DNA from 2 places in the Rhodococcus sp. MPR-R1B genome. Region 1 is predicted to be linked to the other one. Evidence: riboswitches for the same ligand, from Rfam matches in the RefSeq annotation. Region 1 holds a riboswitch; the other holds the start of a gene.
What was found. A riboswitch is a leader RNA that binds a small molecule or an ion and turns the genes downstream of it on or off. The one in region 1 is predicted to bind cyclic di-AMP.
Positions count from the first base shown of each region.

Region 1 (4,184 bases):
CAGTTCCCGGGTTGCCCGGATCGACGGGGCCGACCGGCCCCTCGGAGACCACGATGGTCACGCTCGAAGCACGCGAAAGCACGCTCTTCGCAGTGACCTCGACGGTGACGCTGCCGACGGCGGTGGGGGTACCCGAGATGGTGCCGTCCTGTGCGAGGGACAGTCCGCCGGGCAGAGTGCCACTGGTGAGTGCAAAGGTTGCGCGCGCATCGGCGGCAGTGAGCTTCTGCGAATACGCCTTACCGACCTGAGCGGCAGGCAATTCGACGGTCGCGGGTAGCGGGTACGCAGCAACGACTGTCACCTTGCCCCCGTTGGTCGTCGACGCGATGGCGCCGGTCGAGGTGTCGAGCGCGAGGTTTTTGACCTTCTCCAGTACCGGAACCTTGGTATCGGTCAGAGCGGTGGTGGCGCGGGTCGTCAGATCGACCGACCACAGGTGTCCGTTTATGACGTCCGCGACATATGCAATGCCTGCCGCAGCGTCGACGACCACGCCGTTGGGAATCGCGGTCGGAGACAGCGTGGTCTTCGACAGAACCGCGCCGGCCGGGGTGATCGCCCACAGGTTGGTTGCCCGGGTGTCGGTCATGTAGATGTTGCCGGTGTTCGTGTCGACATCGACGTCGACCGGGTAGAGGTTGTCGGCACGCACGATCGACTTGAGTGCTCCGCCCTTGCGTACGTCCGCCTGCCACAGCGTGCGGCCGTAATTCTCGTCGAAGAAGTTGGTGTCCGCGATGTAGAGGAAGCCGCGGACACTGTCGAAGGCGAGCTTGGTCGGCGTTGCCGACTTGTGGACCAGAATGCTCGACACGGCGTCGGCGGCGTTGGGGTCGACGACTCGGATGTTGCCGGACTTGTAGTCCGAGAAGTACGCGCGGTGTGTTGTGGGATCGACGACGACATCGTTGATCTGCGGACGCGAGCCGTCGGGGTTCTTCTCGCTCAGCGTGACCGTCTTTTCGACCTTCCCGGTCTTCGTGTCGACAATCGAGATCGCGCCGCCGTAGGAGGAGGACACGTATGCGCGTCCGAGGCCTGAGTCGACGGCAAGTGCCGACGGGTAACCGACGACGCCGTCGATGGTGCCGACGGACTTGCCGGTGTTCGTGTCGACGACGGACAACGAGCTGGTCGGTCCGCCGTACTGCGTGATGTATCCGCGGTGGGTTGCCGAGTCGACGACGATGTCGCCGGGCTGGGTTGCGGAATAGCTTCCGACAACACCGTGTGTCGGATCCTCGGGTGAGGCGTGTGCAGCGGGAGCAGTGACGGCCAGGCCGACAGCAGCAGCGGCGACGGCGAGTGACGCGGTGACCGCACGCCGACGGTATTGCAGTTTCATGAGGGGTGCCCTACTTCTTTGGAAGACTCTGCGAAACCTGCCCAAGCGAGGCAAGTCAGGCAAACCTAACCTAAGTTTCATAGTCGATGTTGAGACACGGGCCACAACCTTGGGTCCGGATCGACGCACCTCTCAATCGCCCGAAATTCTATTTCCGCATAACGTGTGACCTTGCTCACATTACGGATGAATAACGGAACGGACACAACCGGACATTCACTCGGGCACCCCCACCTACCTGGGAAGAGTCTCCTGCGCTTTGTGTGACGCGTTGTACGTCTTTCGCCACGCCGCGTTATCAAATGGTGACACGAGCGACTCGAGCCGTTACCGTCGTTTTCGGCCGGGAAACTCGGCCACCTCCGGCCCGCCGCGCCAAGCCTTGTCCCGCGGGTACCGGACTTCCGACAGAGCATTCCAGGGACGAGGACGGGGGACCCAAAGTCCTCTGTGAGAACAGAAAAGTTCTCCAGTGGACACCGGTTCGATCGCAAGACCGAATCTTGGGGTGAAGCCAGACCCTTTCCAGCCAGGAAAGGCGAGGCCGGGCGACCTCTCAGCCCGAACCCGACAGCTGACCTCGCAGGCGCGTGTGGAGAGGATTTCGACCATCATGAGCGGACGCCATCGCAAGCCCACCACCACCGGCCGCACTGTCGCCAAGGTCGCCGTCACCGGCGCCATCATGGGCGTAGCAGGAATTGCAGCCACCGGAACCGCAAACGCTGCCCCCGACTCCGACTGGGATCGTCTCGCCCAGTGTGAGGCCGGCGGAAACTGGGCCATCAACACAGGCAACGGTTACCAGGGCGGACTGCAGTTCTCCCCCAGCACGTGGAACGCACACGGCGGCGGACAGTACGCAGCCACCGCAAACCAGGCCACTCGCGAGCAGCAGATCGTTGTTGCCGAGCGTGTTCTCGCAAACCAGGGTTGGGGCGCATGGCCGTCCTGCTCCTCCAGCCTCGGGCTGAGCAGCGGCGCCACCGAGCGTTCCGCTCCGGCCACGACGGCTCCTCAGGCGGCTCCGGCTCCGGCGCAGCAGGTCGCACAGACCGTTGCACACCCGGTCGCCGACGCCATCGATCAGGCAATCGCATTCGCCGAGGCCAACGGCATCCCGGTCGACCCGCAGATCCTCGCAGTCGCCGACACCGCGAAGTCGTTCCTCAAGTAACACCGGCAAGACTGTCCGCTCGGACGCTCGAACATCAAGAAGGCCCGCACCGATTCGGTGCGGGCCTTCTTCGTGTCGAGTTGTTATCGGTTGATGACGGTGTGCGGGTGTACGTAAGGAAGTGACTCCACCGGAACCGGAAAGGTGGTGTCCTCGCCGAAGGGTGAAAGTCCACCTGCGCGGGTCGATGACAATTCGGTCACTGCGTGATCTCCGTCTGCAGTTTCCGGCCATCCTGGATCTACATAGTGTTGCTTCGAATTGTTGGCCACGAAGTCATTTTGACAGGACGCCGTTACGCCGTACAGACCAGGTCTCTAATCTGATACCTGATGACCGAAACACGTGGCACCCCGGCGGGCAGTTCCGCAGCCGAAAGTCTGACCGATTGGCTCTCGGCGCGCAGTGACGCCGAGTTGACGGAGTTGCTGCGTCTGCGCCCCGATCTGGCCGTACCGCCGCCGAGCACGATGGTGGTTCTCAGCGGTCGGGCACAGCAACGCGCGTCGGTCAGCCGAGCCGCGGACGAACTCGACACCCTCGATTTCGGTCTTCTCGAATTGTTGGCACTGGCCGGCGCCGAGGAAACTCCGATGACGCGGGCGGAGCTCAACAGTGCGATCGCCGAACGCGCCCTGACCGGCAAGGGCAAGGTCACCAAGAAGGCCGTCGACAAGTCTCTGTCGAAGATGCGCGCGTCCGCCCTCATCTGGGGTGTCGATCCCATCAGCGTCGTCCCGGCAGTCATCGGGATGATTCCGTGGCGTGTGGGGCGCGCCCTCGAACCTGCCGAGGCGATGACCGAGACCGAGATCTCGGCTGCGCTCAACGCTCTGGACACCCGCGAGCGGGATCTCCTCGAGACACTCGCCAACTCCAGCCCGATCGGTCGCACCCGCGACGCTGCCCCCGGAACGCCGCCTGAGCGCCCGGTTCAACGACTGCTGGCGGCCGGCCTGCTGCGGTGGCTCGACGAGCAGACCGTCGAGCTTCCGGCGACGGTTCGTCAGGTCATCCGCGGCGAGCCGGTTTTCGATCCGACGACGCTGACCGCACCTGTCATCGGGGGCGACAAACTCAAGCCGGCGGACGTGAACGCCGCAGCAGCCGGCGAGGCGCTCGAGTTGGTACGCCAATGCGAGAACGTGATCGCTGTTCTGGGCGCAGCGCCGGCCCCCGCACTGCGAGCCGGTGGGCTCGGCGTTCGAGAACTACGACGCGTGGCCAAGACGGCCGATCTCGACGAAGCGCGCGTGAGCCTACTTGTCGAGTTGCTCTCGGCAGCCGGACTCATCGCCAGTGGAACACCAGATCCGGCGCCGGTCTCGGACAACGCGGACGAATACTGGACGCCCACGCTTGCGGTCGACGGCTGGCTGAACGCATCCACAGCGCGACGGTGGGAGGTCCTGGCGTCCGCCTGGGTCGACGTACCTCGAGTCCCGTGGATGATCGGGCTGCGCGATTCCACCGACAAGCCGATCGCGGCGTTGTCCGAGGAGGGCCGCGCTCCGGCGGCTCCGCGAGATCGTCAGGCCATTCTGGGGCTGCTCTCCGAACTCGACAGCGGCCAGACCGCGTCGGCCGTCGAGGTAAGTCGGCTGCTGGCGTGGCGACGCCCGCGATGGAGCGGGCGCCTGCGGACGTTCGCGATCGAGC
Region 1 is NZ_JBXAFO010000002.1:281,799-285,982, reverse strand. Features, by position in the region: gene AC1Q61_RS04045 (YncE family protein) at 1-1,348, opposite strand, end outside; cyclic di-AMP (ydaO/yuaA leader) riboswitch at 1,744-1,953, shown strand; gene AC1Q61_RS04040 (transglycosylase family protein) at 1,962-2,525, shown strand; gene AC1Q61_RS04035 (hypothetical protein) at 2,609-2,797, opposite strand; gene AC1Q61_RS04030 (helicase-associated domain-containing protein) at 2,858-4,184, shown strand, end outside.

Region 2 (4,184 bases), on a different contig from region 1:
ACTGGACCTTCACCGGTACGCCGAACGTCGACGCATGCAGAATGTTTCCGTCGCCGGCGTAGATGCCGACATGCGAGTTGTCGCTGTAGAACGTCACGACGTCGCCGGGCTGTAGTTGGTCCCTCGACACCGGTACACCGCCCTGCGCCTGCGCTTGGCTCGATCGCGGCAGAGTCTTTCCGATCTGCTTGTAGGCCCACACCACCAGACCTGAGCAGTCGAACTCGTTCGGGCCGGTCGCGCCCCAGACGTACGGGTCACCGATCCGCGTGAGGCCTGCCTGCAGAGCAGCAGCACCCGAGCCAGGGGTCAAGTTAGCCAGAATTTTGCTGAGATCGACATCCGGCGGGAAAGGCGTACCGCTCAGTTGGTTACGTTCGTCGTCGGTGAGATTCTGGAAGGCTTTGGTCACGTCGGCGATCTGCGTCTGCAGTTCACTCTGCTTGCGCTGCAAATCGTCACTGAGTGCGCGGGCTTGATCGGCGGCGGTTCGCGCTTCTTCGGCCGATCGCTTCGATGCTTCCGAGGCGGCACGCGCATCGGCAGTGGCTTGGTTGAACTGAGAGACCTGTACTGCCGCGTCGTTGGAAATCACGTCGAGCGCAGACATCTGGTCGAGCAACTGCTGCGGCGAGTCGCTCACCATCAACGCAAAGAGGCGATTGGTTCGCGCACCCTGGTAATTCGCTGTGGCAATACGGTTTACCGCCGGAGCGAACTCGGCGACGCGCGCCGAAGCCGCGTCGAGAAGACCCTGATCGGCTGCCGATCGCACGTCCGCATCATTCGCGACTGCCAGCTTCGCGTCGAGGTCGATCTGCGCGTTGTGCAGCGCTTCGTTGGTCTGCTCGGAAACCCGGGAGAGTTCACCGAGCTTGTCGAGCGCCTCGGTGGGGTTGGTGATGACGGGGTCGGCACCGGCCTGCATCGAAGGCCCTGCAACGAGTCCGAACGCCAGCACTCCCACTGTCAATGCGGCCCGTACTCGACTGTTGTTTTTCGATGAAACCACGGAATGCAACTCTCCGTCTCGGTGAAGCGACGCCGACCGGGGCCGGTCGACGATCTGTTAGCTGGCTGTCAACTATCCACAGTACCTGTCTCGGCCGCGCAATGTCTCGATAAGGTTACGGAACGGCATACGTTTGTGTCTACTCGCCGGTAGGCGTGTCGGGGTGAAGTACCGGGCGAATTGTCGCGAAACGAAAATGTGGGCCCCGAATCGAAGATTCGAGGCCCACATTCGAAGATCCGGAGCTCCCCCGAGCTCCGCCGCATCACAGCGGCGGATCGTTCCGACTGCCTACCGGAGACAGCCGTCGAGCGTGTTCAGAAATCAGTAACGGCGAGCGCCGTCGTACGGCATCGAGGACACCGGAGCGAGCTTCACGGGCTGACCAGCGGTCGACGCGTGGATGACATTGCCGTTACCGGCGTAGATGCCCGAATGCGATCCGCCGTAGAAGGAGATCACGTCGCCGACCTGAAGATCGGACTGTGCGACGGCAACGCCGGCTGCAGCCTGGTCGTAGCTCGTGCGAGGCAGGTTGAGACCGGCCTGCTTGTATGCCCACTGAACGAGACCGGAGCAGTCGAATGCGTCCGGGCCGGCTGCGCCGTACACGTACGGGGAGCCCAGCTTGCTCTCTGCGGCGCGAACTGCCTGCTCACCAACACTGGAGATGGGAGCGGCCGGTGCAGCCGGTGCGATGTCGGTGATGCCCGGAATGACCGGCAACTGAGGAATAGAAACGCCCGGAACCTCGAACGTGCCGACGCCGGGGATGGTGATGGGGTCTGCCGAGGCAGGTGCAGCGGTTGCAGCGAATGCTCCGACTGCGAGCGCGCCGGCTACTGCCAACTGCGCTGAACGCTTGAAACTCTGTGACGCCACTTAAGGGGTGCTCCATTTCTTCCATTCATCCGCCGACCGAGTTAGCTGACGGGTTCGGGCTGGGAAGATCAGCCCTACCCGCGTGGTCTGCAGCGATCCTGCGTGCTGCACCCCAGGCGGGATTCACCCCAGTGGAAACTTGGGTTCCCGGTTCGGGTTCCTCGCGGAGATCCCGATTAGGCGGTTCCTGACGATGCCGGTCCTGTCTGGTCCGGCAAGACTTCGTTAGGTCTCAGGAAGGTTACGAAATGATCGCGACGATGTCGACCGCTTCGTGACAATCGCGCCCGATTCGCCGGAAATCGCGGTGCCGCGCCCGCGATACGCCCGGCGGGTCACGGGGAGATAACAACAGGTCGGTTCGGCGACCCACTCCAGGCCGTCAAACCCGCGCCCGCTACCCACTGCCAAGGCTCACCAAACCCGACAATCCGATCTTCCATGCAGTTCAACGATGATTACTTGAAACTAGAACTTGTTCCGGTCACGGACGCGGTTTCAGCCGTCGACAGACGCACCGAAGACCCCCTCGACTCGCCCTACTCACAAGTAGGCGCGCGTCCACATTCGCGAGTTCCCACCGCAAGTGTGATCCTCGTCTCTCCTACTTTTGTCGGGCGTTCATCGACCGATTTTCGCAACGGAAGTCCGTGCGGGTCGGATTCCGTGTCTGCACTCTCGAATTCGTGTCGGGGGGTACTTCTACTGTCTGCGGTGTGAGTCCCGCCTCGGCCCGAGAATTTCCGTCTCCGCCCCCGTTCTCCGACGGGGAGAAGTTCGACGTCGGGCGGCAACTGAGCTTCGACGAACTGGACACACCGCTGAGCGAGACAACATTTGTCGTCGTCGACCTCGAGACCACAGGGGGCAGCGCCGACCAGGACTCCATCACCGAGATCGGCGCCGTCAAGATCCGCGGCGGCGAGGTACTGGGCGAAATGGCAACACTCGTCGACCCCGGCCGGTCGATTCCGCCGTACATAGTCGAACTGACCGGAATCACCACAGCCATGCTGATCGGTGCACCTCCCATCGAACGTGTCCTGCCTGCTTTTCTCGAGTTCGCCGAGGGCGCGGTGCTGGTGGCACACAACGCGCCGTTCGACATCGGTTTCCTCAAAGCAGCGGCGTCACGCAGCGCGCGCCCGTGGCCTGCGTTCCGTGTCCTGTGCACCGTCAAACTCGCCCGGCGCGTACTCACACGCGACGAAGCACCTTCGGTGAAGCTCTCCGCACTCGCCCATCTCTTCCAAGTGACCACCCAGCCGACGCACCGGGCTCTCGACGACGCGCGTGCGACCGTCGACGTCCTCCACGGACTGATCGACAGGGTCGGAAACCAGGGTGTCCACAGTTACAGCGAACTAGTCGACTACCTGCCCAACATTTCCTCGCATCAACGGGCCAAACGGTCCTTCGCCGCAAACCTGCCGCGAAGCCCCGGTGTCTACCTTTTCCGCGGTCCTTCCGACGAAGCCCTCTACATAGGAACTGCTACCGACCTTCGACGCCGCGTCCGCAACTACTTCACCGGTTCGGAGACCCGCGGCCGGATGAAGGAAATGGTCGCGCTGGCCACCCGTGTGGACCATGTCGAGTGCGCGCACGCTCTCGAGGCCGGGGTGCGTGAACTACGACTGCTGAGCGCGCATGCGCCGCCGTACAACCGTCGCTCCAAGTTTCCCAAGCGAGGTTGGTGGATCACCCTCACCGACGAGGCGTTTCCGAGACTGTCCGTGGTTCGCACGCCCACGGCCGATTCGATCGGCCCGTTCACCTCTCGCGCCGACGCAGTCGACGTCGCCGACACCGTCGCAGAGTTCAGTCGTCTGCGCACGTGTACCAAGCGTCTCGGACGCGGCGCCGTTCACGGCCCTGACTGCCCCGCTCGCGAACTGGGGGCGTGTCCAGCCTCCTGGACCCCGGAAATCAACGCAGAGGACTACGCGGCCGCCCCTGAGGCCGTGCGTGGATTCTTCCGAGGAACCAACGACGCTCCCCTCCAACAGATGCAGGCCCGGATCGACGAGCTGTCCGCACACGCGTTGTTCGAGAATGCTGCGCGTCTGCGTGACCGAACGGTCGCAGTCGCCACCGCAGTGCGGCGCACTCAGCGACTCGCTGCAGTCGCGGCGATCGAACAACTCGTTCTCGCCCGCCCCACCGGAGACGGCGGCTGGGAGCTGTCGGTGATCCGGTCCGGGCGTCTCGCGTCCGCCGGGCTCGCCAGACGTGGGACTCACCCGATGCCCGTCGTCGACGCCATCACCGCGGCGGCCGAAACCGTCCT
Region 2 is NZ_JBXAFO010000009.1:35,140-39,323, reverse strand. Features, by position in the region: gene AC1Q61_RS14630 (C40 family peptidase) at 1-1,012, opposite strand, end outside; gene AC1Q61_RS14625 (C40 family peptidase) at 1,337-1,894, opposite strand; cyclic di-AMP (ydaO/yuaA leader) riboswitch at 1,909-2,087, opposite strand; gene AC1Q61_RS14620 (DEDD exonuclease domain-containing protein) at 2,611-4,184, shown strand, end outside.
Region 2: another riboswitch for cyclic di-AMP. It lies ahead of AC1Q61_RS14625 (C40 family peptidase); the one in region 1 lies ahead of AC1Q61_RS04040 (transglycosylase family protein).